Regions from separate parts of the Turicibacter sp. H121 genome, predicted to be linked through region 3. Evidence: a T-box and tRNA genes for the amino acid it is inferred to sense, from the RefSeq annotation. Region 3 holds a T-box; the other regions hold tRNA genes.

Region 1 (2,220 bases), 1.0 Mb from region 3:
ACAGTCAGCTTGGAAGGCTGAAGTTCTACCATTAAACTACACCCGCGTATTGGGGCGACTGATGGGAATCGAACCCACGAATGTCGGAGCCACAATCCGATGCGTTAACCACTTCGCCACAATCGCCATGGCAGGGGTGGCAGGAATCGAACCCACACTAACGGTTTTGGAGACCGCTGTTCTACCGTTAAACTACACCCCTAATTATTTAATTAATGGTGCCGGAAGCAGGACTTGAACCCGCAACCTACTGATTACAAGTCAGTTGCTCTACCAATTGAGCTATTCCGGCATTTGTTTGATATGGTGGAGGATGACGGGCTCGAACCGCCGACCCTCTGCTTGTAAGGCAGATGCTCTCCCAGCTGAGCTAATCCTCCACTTAATGGTGACCCGTACGGGATTCGAACCCGTGTATGCATGCGTGAAAGGCATGTGTGTTAAACCGCTTCACCAACGGGCCATTAAGTAATTAATGGCGCCCCAACTAGGACTCGAACCTAGGACCCCTTGATTAACAGTCAAGTGCTCTAACCAACTGAGCTATTGAGGCATTTTTGCCTAGCGACGTCCTACTCTCGCACTTGCGTACTACCCTCGGCGCTAAGGAGCTTAACTTCTGTGTTCGGTATGGGAACAGGTGTGACCTCCTTGCCATCATCACTAGACTATTTAATTGGTGCCTAGGGCCGGAATCGAACCGGCACGGGTGTCACCACCCGCAGGATTTTAAGTCCTGTGCGTCTACCAGTTCCGCCACCCAGGCATTTCGTTTATTTCAAGGCACGCGCCTATTTTTTGAAAATGGTGTCCTGCAGAGGACTCGAACCTCTGACCCTCTGATTAAAAGTCAGATGCTCTACCAACTGAGCTAGCAGGACATCATTGGCTGGGCTAGCTGGATTCGAACCAGCGCATGACGGAGTCAAAGTCCGTTGCCTTACCGCTTGGCTATAGCCCATGATTAAAGTGGTGGTGGGGGACGGATTCGAACCGCCGAACTCGGAGAGAGCGGATTTACAGTCCGCCGCGTTTAGCCACTTCGCTACCCCACCAGCTGGTGCCGGAAGCAGGACTTGAACCCGCAACCTACTGATTACAAGTCAGTTGCTCTACCAATTGAGCTATTCCGGCATTTATTTAATTATGGTGGAGGATGACGGGCTCGAACCGCCGACCCTCTGCTTGTAAGGCAGATGCTCTCCCAGCTGAGCTAATCCTCCACTTAATGGTGGCTTGGGACGGAATCGAACCGCCGACACAAGGATTTTCAGTCCTTTGCTCTACCGACTGAGCTACCAAGCCTTTTTTAAAATGGCGGTCCAGACGGGAATCGAACCCGCGATCTCCTGCGTGACAGGCAGGCATGTTAACCGCTACACCACTGGACCTTTTGGTTGCGGGGACAGGACTTGAACCTGCGACCTTCGGGTTATGAGCCCGACGAGCTACCAACTGCTCCACCCCGCGATGTTATATTTAAATTTAATATGGCGGAGGAAGAGGGATTCGAACCCCCGCGACGCTTTCACGCCCTGTCGGTTTTCAAGACCGATCCCTTCAGCCGGACTTGGGTATTCCTCCATTTTATCCATATTCTCTTTGGTAGCGGAGGAGGGACTCGAACCCCCAACCTCACGGGTATGAACCGTACGCTCTAGCCAGTTGAGCTACTCCGCCATTTATTGTATTTGCTAATATTTAATTGGTGGAGACTAGGGGGATCGAACCCCTGACCTCCTGCGTGCAAGGCAGGCGCTCTCCCAGCTGAGCTAAGTCCCCATGGGTATTTATTTAATGGTCGGGAAGACAGGATTCGAACCTGCGACCCCCTGGTCCCAAACCAGGTGCTCTACCAAGCTGAGCCACTTCCCGAGTTTTATGGCGCCCCAACTAGGACTCGAACCTAGGACCCCTTGATTAACAGTCAAGTGCTCTAACCAACTGAGCTATTGAGGCATTTTTGCCTAGCGACGTCCTACTCTCGCACTTGCGTACTACCCTCGGCGCTAAGGAGCTTAACTTCTGTGTTCGGTATGGGAACAGGTGTGACCTCCTTGCCATCATCACTAGACTATTTAATTGGTGCCTAGGGCCGGAATCGAACCGGCACGGGTGTCACCACCCGCAGGATTTTAAGTCCTGTGCGTCTACCAGTTCCGCCACCCAGGCATTTCGTTTATTTCAAGGCACGCGCCTATTTTTTGAAAATGGTGTCCT
Region 2 (2,220 bases), 1.0 Mb from region 3:
AAATAAAGATAAAAAAGTGTTTGACAGAAGTCGACAAAGATGATAAGATAATCAAGTCGCACTAAGGGAACAGGCCCGTTGGTGAAGCGGTTTAACACACATGCCTTTCACGCATGCATACACGGGTTCGAATCCCGTACGGGTCACCATTAAGTGGAGGATTAGCTCAGCTGGGAGAGCATCTGCCTTACAAGCAGAGGGTCGGCGGTTCGAGCCCGTCATCCTCCACCATAAAAATTGGGCTATAGCCAAGCGGTAAGGCAACGGACTTTGACTCCGTCATGCGCTGGTTCGAATCCAGCTAGCCCAGCCAATGATGTCCTGCTAGCTCAGTTGGTAGAGCATCTGACTTTTAATCAGAGGGTCAGAGGTTCGAGTCCTCTGCAGGACACCATTTTTAAGAAATAGGCGCGTGCCTTGAAATGAATGAAATGCCTGGGTGGCGGAACTGGTAGACGCACAGGACTTAAAATCCTGCGGGTGGTGACACCCGTGCCGGTTCGATTCCGGCCCTAGGCACCAACTAAATAGCGCCCATAGCTCAATTGGATAGAGCGTTTGACTACGGATCAAAAGGTTAGGGGTTCGACTCCTCTTGGGCGCGCCATAAAACTCGGGAAGTGGCTCAGCTTGGTAGAGCACCTGGTTTGGGACCAGGGGGTCGCAGGTTCGAATCCTGTCTTCCCGACCATTAAAAACAAATAATAAAAGGCGGAGTAGCTCAACTGGCTAGAGCGTACGGTTCATACCCGTGAGGTTGGGGGTTCGAGTCCCTCCTCCGCTACCAAAGAGAATATGGATAAAATGGAGGAATACCCAAGTCCGGCTGAAGGGATCGGTCTTGAAAACCGACAGGGCGTGAAAGCGTCGCGGGGGTTCGAATCCCTCTTCCTCCGCCATATTAAATTTAAATATAACATCGCGGGGTGGAGCAGTTGGTAGCTCGTCGGGCTCATAACCCGAAGGTCGCAGGTTCAAGTCCTGTCCCCGCAACCAAAAGGTCCAGTGGTGTAGCGGTTAACATGCCTGCCTGTCACGCAGGAGATCGCGGGTTCGATTCCCGTCTGGACCGCCATTTAAAAAAAGGCTTGGTAGCTCAGTCGGTAGAGCAAAGGACTGAAAATCCTTGTGTCGGCGGTTCGATTCCGTCCCAAGCCACCATTCAATAAAGGTCCAGTGGTGTAGCGGTTAACATGCCTGCCTGTCACGCAGGAGATCGCGGGTTCGATTCCCGTCTGGACCGCCATTTTAAAAAGTCCTGCTAGCTCAGTTGGTAGAGCATCTGACTTTTAATCAGAGGGTCAGAGGTTCGAGTCCTCTGCAGGACACCATTTTAAAAAATAGGCGCGTGCCTTGAAATAAATGAAATGCCTGGGTGGCGGAACTGGTAGACGCACAGGACTTAAAATCCTGCGGGTGGTGACACCCGTGCCGGTTCGATTCCGGCCCTAGGCACCAACTAAATAGCGCCCATAGCTCAATTGGATAGAGCGTTTGACTACGGATCAAAAGGTTAGGGGTTCGACTCCTCTTGGGCGCGCCATTAAACATTTAATGGCCCGTTGGTGAAGCGGTTTAACACACATGCCTTTCACGCATGCATACACGGGTTCGAATCCCGTACGGGTCACCATTAAGTGGAGGATTAGCTCAGCTGGGAGAGCATCTGCCTTACAAGCAGAGGGTCGGCGGTTCGAGCCCGTCATCCTCCACCATAATTAAATAAATGCCGGAATAGCTCAATTGGTAGAGCAACTGACTTGTAATCAGTAGGTTGCGGGTTCAAGTCCTGCTTCCGGCACCATTAATTAAATAAGTAGGGGTGTAGTTTAACGGTAGAACAGCGGTCTCCAAAACCGTTAGTGTGGGTTCGATTCCTGCCACCCCTGCCATGGCGATTGTGGCGAAGTGGTTAACGCATCGGATTGTGGCTCCGACATTCGTGGGTTCGATTCCCATCAGTCGCCCCAATATGCGGGTGTAGTTTAATGGTAGAACTTCAGCCTTCCAAGCTGACTGTGAGAGTTCGATTCTCTTCACCCGCTCCAATATGATTATTAACATCCTTCGGGATGTTTTTTTGTTCTGAATATAACGATATGTAAAAAGTCATATACAATAGAAAATTACCCCAATTTTAGAATCTAGTAGCAATGTACTGTTTCAATTTTTTTATAACTAAAGAAAATTGATATGATCACTTTAATACTTTATAGATGA
Region 3 (2,220 bases):
ATCTGCTAATACATTAACCGATTCTACTTCAATCCCTGTTCTTGTAATTTTTTCTGCTAAATCTTTTGGATCAATATCGCTTAAATCAATATATTGACTTAACCAATTCACTGAAACTAACATCTATATGGCCTCCATTCAATCTTATTTAAACTGATTAATAAATCTTAAATCATTTGTATAGAAGTTACGGATATCTTCAATTCCGTATTTAAGCATGGCGATACGCTCTGCTCCGATACCGAATGCAAATCCTTGATATTTCTTAGAATCAAATCCTGACATTTCTAAGACGTTTGGATGCACCATCCCTGCTCCTAAAATTTCAATCCATCCTGTTCCTTTACAGATGTTACATCCACATCCTGAACATTTTGAGCATGTTACGTCAACCTCTACTGATGGTTCAGTAAATGGGAAGAATGATGGACGTAAACGGATTTCACGATCTTCACCAAACATTTTACGAGCTAATTCTAATAATGTTCCTTTTAAGTCAGCCATTGTAATATCTGTATCAATAACTAATCCTTCAATTTGAGTAAATTGATGTGAGTGAGTCGCATCATCATCGTCACGACGATATACTTTACCAGGGCAGATAATTTTGATTGGTCCTTGACCTTTAGCTGCTTCTAAAACACGTGCTTGTACAGGTGACGTATGTGTGCGTAATAAAGACTCTTCAGTAATATAGAATGAATCTTGCATATCACGAGCTGGATGTCCTTTAGGTAAGTTTAATAATTCAAAGTTATAATGATCCCACTCTACTTCTGGACCTTCTTCAACTGTGTATCCCATTGAGATAAATAAAGCTTCTAATTCGTTCGTCACGGCTTGTAATGGATGAACAACACCAATATAGTTTGTACGTCCTGGTAATGTCACATCAATTGTTTCATTTGCTAACTGTTGTTGAATGGCTAAAGCTTCTAACTCAGCTTTTTTAGTTTCAATTGCTTGTGAAATTACAGATTTAACTTCGTTTGATACTTGCCCAGCACTTTTACGTTCTTCTGGCGCCATATCTTTCATGTTTTTCATCACTTCTTGAATTGGACCTTTTTTTCCTAGGTATTTTACGCGAAGATCATTTAATTCTTTTAAATCAGTTGTATTTGCTACTTCTGATAAAGCTTCGACTTGTAATTGTTTTAATCGATCTAGCATCTTAATTCCTCCAAACTGTTTTTTAAAAAATAAAAAAACGTCCTTAAAAAAGGACGTTTCACACGCGGTACCACCTTTATTGCTAAGATAAATTCTTAACCTCTTAAAACGGATAACGGCCGCAACCGGATGTGATTAGCATCACTCACAAGGTGAATTCATGAGTTTAACTATAAGAGTGCTTCCAGTCTTAGACACCCTCTCCCTTAATAGCAAGTTCCTCATTACTACGCCTTAATCAACGTTTTTTTATTTTTTCTTATCTCTATTATATACATTCAAATGAAAAATGTACAATATTTTATGATATTTAGTAAAATTTTCAATTCATTAAACGAATTTAAACGGTTCCGTACTTAACTCAGAGGCCAGTGCAATATCGCCCATTAATTCATTTAATAAACTTGCAACATGTTGCTTCATAATACACTCTGCATGGTGTCCCACATCTAAAATGTTTAATCCCATCTCTTGAGCATCTTGGGCATCATGGAATCCGACATCACCTGTAATAAATAAATCAGCTTTCTTAGCCTTAACAGGTCCAATATAGCTACTTCCACTTCCACCAATAATCGCAACTGTTTTAATTTTTTTATTCAGCTTACCAACGAAGCGGGCATGTGAAACATTTAAAGCCTGTTTAACGTGTTGAATATACTCAGAAGCTTCAACTGGATTTTCAACTTGCCCAATACGTCCAAGACCATACTCAGCATCAGGCATCGTCACATTTAAGGCATACACATCATATGCCATTTCTTCGTAAGGATGTACCGTTTTAATTTTAGCAATCACACAACTTACTAAAGAAGTTGGAAGTACCCCTTCAATCTTCACTTCATCCACGTATTCAATTTCACCAGTTTGTCCGATAAACGGTTGACTACCCGCTAATGGTTGAAATGAACCGGTTCCTGAAGTCGTAAATGTGCAGTGTGAATAAGCACCAATCTGTCCAACGCCTGCATCTCCCATAACCTGACGAACATCTTCAACATGTGTGCTAGGAACATAAATCGCAATTTTTGAATATTCTTCACGTTT

The links. The T-box of region 3 lies ahead of pheS (phenylalanine--tRNA ligase subunit alpha). A T-box ahead of a tRNA ligase gene usually reads a tRNA of that ligase, here a tRNA-Phe.
Region 1: it has a tRNA-Phe gene. The T-box ahead of pheS (phenylalanine--tRNA ligase subunit alpha) is inferred to sense a tRNA for this amino acid. The anticodon was not compared.
Region 2: it has a tRNA-Phe gene. The T-box ahead of pheS (phenylalanine--tRNA ligase subunit alpha) is inferred to sense a tRNA for this amino acid. The anticodon was not compared.

Annotation. Positions count from the first base shown of each region.
Region 1 is NZ_CP013476.1:481,403-483,622, forward strand. Features, by position in the region: tRNA gene AT726_RS02180 (tRNA-Gly) at 1-46, opposite strand, end outside; tRNA gene AT726_RS02185 (tRNA-His) at 51-126, opposite strand; tRNA gene AT726_RS02190 (tRNA-Trp) at 129-202, opposite strand; tRNA gene AT726_RS02195 (tRNA-Thr) at 217-292, opposite strand; tRNA gene AT726_RS02200 (tRNA-Val) at 305-380, opposite strand; tRNA gene AT726_RS02205 (tRNA-Glu) at 387-463, opposite strand; tRNA gene AT726_RS02210 (tRNA-Asn) at 477-553, opposite strand; rRNA gene rrf (5S ribosomal RNA) at 560-668, opposite strand; tRNA gene AT726_RS02220 (tRNA-Leu) at 678-766, opposite strand; tRNA gene AT726_RS02225 (tRNA-Lys) at 806-881, opposite strand; tRNA gene AT726_RS02230 (tRNA-Gln) at 887-961, opposite strand; tRNA gene AT726_RS02235 (tRNA-Tyr) at 971-1,055, opposite strand; tRNA gene AT726_RS02240 (tRNA-Thr) at 1,059-1,134, opposite strand; tRNA gene AT726_RS02245 (tRNA-Val) at 1,148-1,223, opposite strand; tRNA gene AT726_RS02250 (tRNA-Phe) at 1,230-1,305, opposite strand; tRNA gene AT726_RS02255 (tRNA-Asp) at 1,316-1,391, opposite strand; tRNA gene AT726_RS02260 (tRNA-Met) at 1,395-1,470, opposite strand; tRNA gene AT726_RS02265 (tRNA-Ser) at 1,492-1,584, opposite strand; tRNA gene AT726_RS02270 (tRNA-Met) at 1,604-1,680, opposite strand; tRNA gene AT726_RS02275 (tRNA-Ala) at 1,707-1,782, opposite strand; tRNA gene AT726_RS02280 (tRNA-Pro) at 1,799-1,875, opposite strand; tRNA gene AT726_RS02285 (tRNA-Asn) at 1,883-1,959, opposite strand; rRNA gene rrf (5S ribosomal RNA) at 1,966-2,074, opposite strand; tRNA gene AT726_RS02295 (tRNA-Leu) at 2,084-2,172, opposite strand; tRNA gene AT726_RS02300 (tRNA-Lys) at 2,212-2,220, opposite strand, start outside.
Region 2 is NZ_CP013476.1:485,060-487,279, reverse strand. Features, by position in the region: tRNA gene AT726_RS02435 (tRNA-Glu) at 73-149, shown strand; tRNA gene AT726_RS02430 (tRNA-Val) at 156-231, shown strand; tRNA gene AT726_RS02425 (tRNA-Gln) at 239-313, shown strand; tRNA gene AT726_RS02420 (tRNA-Lys) at 319-394, shown strand; tRNA gene AT726_RS02415 (tRNA-Leu) at 434-522, shown strand; tRNA gene AT726_RS02410 (tRNA-Arg) at 531-607, shown strand; tRNA gene AT726_RS02405 (tRNA-Pro) at 615-691, shown strand; tRNA gene AT726_RS02400 (tRNA-Met) at 711-787, shown strand; tRNA gene AT726_RS02395 (tRNA-Ser) at 807-899, shown strand; tRNA gene AT726_RS02390 (tRNA-Met) at 921-996, shown strand; tRNA gene AT726_RS02385 (tRNA-Asp) at 1,000-1,075, shown strand; tRNA gene AT726_RS02380 (tRNA-Phe) at 1,086-1,161, shown strand; tRNA gene AT726_RS02375 (tRNA-Asp) at 1,171-1,246, shown strand; tRNA gene AT726_RS02370 (tRNA-Lys) at 1,256-1,331, shown strand; tRNA gene AT726_RS02365 (tRNA-Leu) at 1,370-1,458, shown strand; tRNA gene AT726_RS02360 (tRNA-Arg) at 1,467-1,543, shown strand; tRNA gene AT726_RS02355 (tRNA-Glu) at 1,557-1,633, shown strand; tRNA gene AT726_RS02350 (tRNA-Val) at 1,640-1,715, shown strand; tRNA gene AT726_RS02345 (tRNA-Thr) at 1,729-1,804, shown strand; tRNA gene AT726_RS02340 (tRNA-Trp) at 1,819-1,892, shown strand; tRNA gene AT726_RS02335 (tRNA-His) at 1,895-1,970, shown strand; tRNA gene AT726_RS02330 (tRNA-Gly) at 1,975-2,048, shown strand.
Region 3 is NZ_CP013476.1:2,059,021-2,061,240, reverse strand. Features, by position in the region: gene pheT (phenylalanine--tRNA ligase subunit beta) at 1-123, opposite strand, end outside; gene pheS (phenylalanine--tRNA ligase subunit alpha) at 145-1,173, opposite strand; T-box leader at 1,220-1,424, opposite strand; gene AT726_RS09830 (Nif3-like dinuclear metal center hexameric protein) at 1,504-2,220, opposite strand, start outside.